One region of the Streptomyces sp. cmx-18-6 genome, then DNA from elsewhere that is predicted to be linked to it. Evidence: predicted binding sites of a transcription regulator. Region 1 holds the regulator's gene; the other holds the start of a gene.
The links. The regulator HspR, encoded in region 1, represses chaperone genes until heat shock. The targets are predictions, from matches to a motif close to TTGAGNNNNNNNNNCTCAA.

Region 1 (2,452 bases):
AGGAAGAGCGCCCTGCCGCCCCTGCAACGCGGCGTATCCGTACGCCACATCTACCAGCACTCCGCGCGCTACAACCCGAACCTGAAGCACTACGTGGACCGGCTGCCGTACGAAGGGCTCCAGATCCGCACCATGGAGCAGACCGCGGAGCGCCTCTTCATCTTCGACCGGGTCGCGTTCATCCCCACCACCCCCGAACGCGACGTGGCCCTCCGCATCGCCCACCCCGCCCTCGTCCGCTACCTCACCCACGTCTACGACGTCCTGTGGGCCGGAGCCACCCCCTTCGGCGAACCCCTCCAGACGTCACTGCCCGACGCCCCGGTCACCGCCGTCCAGCACAGCATCGCCCGCCTCCTCACCGAAGGCCACGTCGACGACGTCATCGCCCGCAAGATGGGCATCAGCGTCCGCACCTGCCGCTCCCACATCGCCAAACTCATGCACACCCTCGGAGCCACCAGCCGCACCCACCTCGGCGCACTCCTCGTCCGGTCCAACATCGCCAGGGCCGACCAGTACGGGCCCTGAAGGGGCCGTCACGGGCCCTGACGAGCCGGCCCGCGGTCCCCGCCCGGCCCCGACCGCCCCGCTCCCCGCTCCCCGCTCCACAAGGTGCACTGCAACAAGTTGAGGGTCCCCAACCCGCCGAGGGTCCGGCATCGTGGCGACGACCGGATCGCACGTCATCACGAACCGGGCCGCCGACCGGACTCCCCGGCCTCCGCGCTCGCCGTGCCGAGAGCCCGCGCGGCAGCGATCCGGCTCACCACCGCAGGGGGAACCGTGATCCACGCCTTACTGGCAACGGACGACATGCACTTCCACGAGCGCGTCCGGGCGCGGTTGGAGCGGACCGGCCGCGTCGCCGTCACCGCCTGGAGCCGACCGGACTTCGTCCTGCCGAGCGTCGCCGTCCACCGGCCGGACGTGATCCTGCTGGACGCGCGGGCGGGCTGCGCCGAGCCGCTGCGCAACCAGCTCCATGTGTTCAGGGAGCTGGCGCTCCACCAGAGGTTCGCCGTGTTCGCCGAGCCGGACGACGCGGCCATCGCGGAAGTCGCCCGCGCGAACGGACCGGCCGGCCTCATCGCCCCCGGCTGGGACGGCCCGCGGCTCGCGGCCGCCCTCTCCCTCGCCGCCGGCGACGAGCTGCCCCCTGCGGTCCCGGCGGGTCCGGAGACCCACGCGCGGCGGGGCCGAAAGAGCGTGAACGCCCTCCCGGCCCCGCCGCGCGAAGAACCGCTTCCTACTCCGCAGACCGCTTCTGCTTAGGCCGCCAGACCACCAGCGCGCTCGTCTGCTGCACGTCCTGGTACGGAACCAGATCGCGCCGGTACGAGGCGTGCACCTGGGCCTCGCGCTGCTGCATGGCCACCGCCGCGCCGTCCACCGCCGCCGAGAGCTCGGCGACGCGCTGCTGGAGCGCGGCCACCTGGTTCTCCAGCTCGATGATGCGCTTGATGCCCGCCAGGTTGATGCCCTCGTCCTGCGACAACTGCTGCACGGTGCGCAGCAGTTCGATGTCACGGGCCGAGTAGCGCCGGCCGCGTCCGGCCGTACGGTCCGGGGAGACCAGGCCGAGACGGTCGTACTGGCGCAGCGTCTGCGGGTGCAGGCCCGAGAGCTGGGCCGCGATCGAGATCACGTACACCGGTGATTCATCGGTCAGCTGGTACGGATTGCGTCGACGGCCGTCCATCTCAAGCTCCCTTCGCGGCCTGGAACAGTTCCGCCCGCGGGTCCTCGTCCGCGGTCGCCTTTCGGTAGGTCTCCAGCGCGTCCCTGGCCTCCTGGCCGAGGTCCTTGGGGACCGCCACCTCCACGGTGACCAGCAGGTCGCCGCGGGTGCCGTCCTTGCGGACCGCGCCCTTGCCCCGGGCGCGCATCGTACGCCCGTTGGGGGTGCCCGCGGGCAGTTTCAGGGTGACCGGGGGCCCGCCGAGGGTGGGCACCTTCACCTCGCCGCCGAGGGTCGCCTCGGGGTAGGTGACGGGCACGGTGACCGTGAGGTTGTCGCCCTTGCGGCCGAAGACGGGGTGCGCGCCGACGTGGACGACGACGTACAGGTCGCCGGCCGGTCCGCCGCGCTCGCCCGGGCCGCCCTTGCCGCGCAGCCGGATCCGCTGGCCGTCCGAGACGCCCGCCGGGATCCTGACCTGCATGGTGCGGGCCGACTTCGCCCGGCCGCTGCCGTGGCAGACGTCGCAGGGGTCCTGGGCGATGAGGCCCCGGCCCTTGCAGTCCACGCACGGGTCGGTGAGCGAGAAGCCGCCGCCGGTGCCGCGCGAGACCTGGCCGGTGCCGACGCAGGTCGGGCAGACCCTGGGGGTGCCGTTCTTGTCGCCGGTGCCCGAACACGCCTTGCAGGGCGCCTGGCTGGACATCCGCAGCGGGACCGTGGCCCCGTCGACCGCCTCGGTGAAGCTGAGCGTCACCTCGGACTCGATGT
Region 2 (2,452 bases), on a different contig from region 1:
CACGGCGGCCGCCCACCACGCCCAGACCCCGGTCGGCACGCCGCTTGCGCACCGCGAGGTACTCGGTGATGCGCTCCTTCACGTCCGCGAGGCCGGCGTGCTCGGCGTCCAGGACCTCCTGGGCGCCGCGGATGTCGTAGGCGTCCTCGGTGCGCTCGGTCCAGGGCAGTTCGAGGACGGTGTCCAGCCAAGTGCGGATCCAGGAGCCCTCGGGCGACTGGTCGCTGGACCGCTCAAGCTTCTCGACCTCCTTGAGCGCGGCCGTACGGACGTGCTCGGGCAGGTCGGCGGCCTCGACGCGGGCCCGGTAGTCGTCGGACTCGTCCTCCGGGTCGCCGTTGAGCTCGGAGAGCTCCTTGCGTACGGCGTCCAGCTGACGGCGCAGCAGGAACTCCCGCTGCTGCTTGTCGACCCCCTCCTGGACGTCCTTCGCGATGGACTCGGCCACATCCTGCTCGGCGAGGTGCTCGCTGAGCCACTGGATGGCGAGCTTCAGCCGCGCGACGGGGTCCACGGTCTCCAGCAGCTGGACCTTCTGGGCAGTGGTGAGGAACGGCGAGTATCCGGAGTTGTCCGCGAGCGCGGAGAGGTCCTCGATCTGCTGGACCCGGTCCACGACCTGCCAGGCGCCGCGCTTCTTCAGCCAGCTGGTGGCGAGCGCCTTGTACTCCTTGACGAGCTCGGCGGCGGAGCCGGGAAGGGGGTCGGGCACGACGACGTCGAGCACGGTCCCCTCGACCCAGAGCGCCCGCCCGGGGCCACTGGTCCCGGCCCCGATGCGGACCCGGTCGCGGGCCCGGATGAGCGCCCCCGGGTCACCGTCCGACAGGCGTCCGACCTGCTCGACGGTGCCGAGGACCCCGGTCCCCGTGTACGTGCCGTCGATGCGCGGGACCAACAGCACCTCGGGCTTGCCGCCTCCGGGACGGGCGGCGGCCTGCGCGGCCTCGACGGCGGCGCGCACCTCGGTGTCGGACAGGTCCAGCGGCACCACCATGCCGGGCAGGACGACCTCGTCGTCGAGCGGCAGCACGGGCAGGTCGATCGGTGTGAACGCCTTGGACTCGGTAGTCATGATCTCCCCTTCGGCAGGCAAGTTGAGCTATGTGGACTCAATGCTTGTGAGCCGCCGAATGTTCCCCGGGCGCTGTTCGCTGTGAGCGATCAAGGCCCGGAAGCCTGGTGATCCCTCCGTCCACGGGAGCGTCGGGCGCGGAACGGCTATTCCCCGGGCCGCTCTCCCTCCTCGGTGAACCTCCCGGTGAACCGGATACGGTCCGGCGGGCGATAGGGAGGGTGTGAGGCTGTTGCGCCCTACGGGGGAGGACCGGGATGAGCGGGATGACGGTATGGGGACGGACCAGGACGACGCGGCGTTGCTGCGCGCCGTCGCGGGCGGGGACGCGGAGGCGCTCGGCGCGCTCTACGACCGGCACGCCGGGTGGCTGCACGCCCGGCTCGCCCGGCGGTGCGCGGATGCGGAGACCGTGCGCGAAGTGCTCCAGGACACCTTCGTGACCGTGTGGCGTTCCGCCGCCTCGCACCGGGGGTCCCAGGCCGGCGGGTGGCTGTGGGTGATCGCCTCCCGCCGCCTGGTCGACGCGCTGCGGGCGGGGGCGCGCGCGGACCGCCTCCCCGGGACCGCCCCGGAGGCCGCCGCGCCCTCCGCCGAGGACCGGGTGCTGGCCGGGCTGGAGTACGGGGACGTGGGCACCGCCCTGGAGGGGATCTCGCCGGAACTGCGCCAGGTGCTGCGCGCCACGGTCGTGGACGGGCTCTCCACCCGGGAGGCCGCCGCGCTCCTCGGCATCCCCGAGGGCACGGTCAAGACCCGGGCGATGCGGGCGCGGCGCGAGCTGCGGGCCGCCCTGGAACGGCTGGCCCCGGACGGCGGAGCGGCCCTGGGGGGTATGGCATGAGGCGCGAGAAGCCCGGCGGGCCGGTCTGGCACGTGGGCGGGGAGCTGGCCGCGCGCTATGCGGCCGGTACGGCCGCCGAGAGCGACGCCTGGTCCCTGGAGAAGCACGTCGAGGTGTGCGGCCGCTGCGCGGCCCTGGTCTCCTCGGCGGTCCGGGCGGGTACGGAGACGGGCCCGCTGCTGGCCGACGTCCGGGCGGCCGTGCTGGCGACGGCGGTCCCGCAGGCGCACAGGAGCGTCGCCTCCCAGGCGTACGCCCAAGGCCCGGAAACCCACCCGGCCGCCGCACCACCCCCGTACGCCGAACACCCCGCATCCCACCCGGCCGTCGCCTCCCGGGCGTACGCCGAACACCCGGAATCCCACCCGGCCGTCGCCCCACCCCCGTACGCCGGGAGAAGCACGGGGAGCCCGAGAAGCCCGGGGAGCACGGGGAGCGCGGTGCCGATCCCGCGTACGCCCCGCGCGGTCAGGCTCCTGTGGGCCGCCGGGCCCGCCCTGCGCGGGGCGTGGCTGCTGGCGCTCGCGGTCGTC

Region 2: lon (endopeptidase La) is a predicted target of HspR. The motif match lies at 1,098-1,116, and genes of this name have one in related genera.

What each region holds. Positions count from the first base shown of each region.
Region 1 covers NZ_JAEBEP010000002.1:99,881-102,332, reverse strand. The annotation lists gene ACLJPL_RS05480 (helix-turn-helix transcriptional regulator) at 1-531, shown strand, start outside; gene ACLJPL_RS05475 (hypothetical protein) at 787-1,275, shown strand; gene ACLJPL_RS05470 (heat shock protein transcriptional repressor HspR) at 1,250-1,702, opposite strand; gene dnaJ (molecular chaperone DnaJ) at 1,704-2,452, opposite strand, start outside.
Region 2 covers NZ_JAEBEP010000004.1:556,393-558,844, forward strand. The annotation lists gene lon (endopeptidase La) at 1-1,075, opposite strand, end outside; gene ACLJPL_RS13130 (RNA polymerase sigma factor) at 1,350-1,919, shown strand; gene ACLJPL_RS13135 (zf-HC2 domain-containing protein) at 1,916-2,452, shown strand, end outside.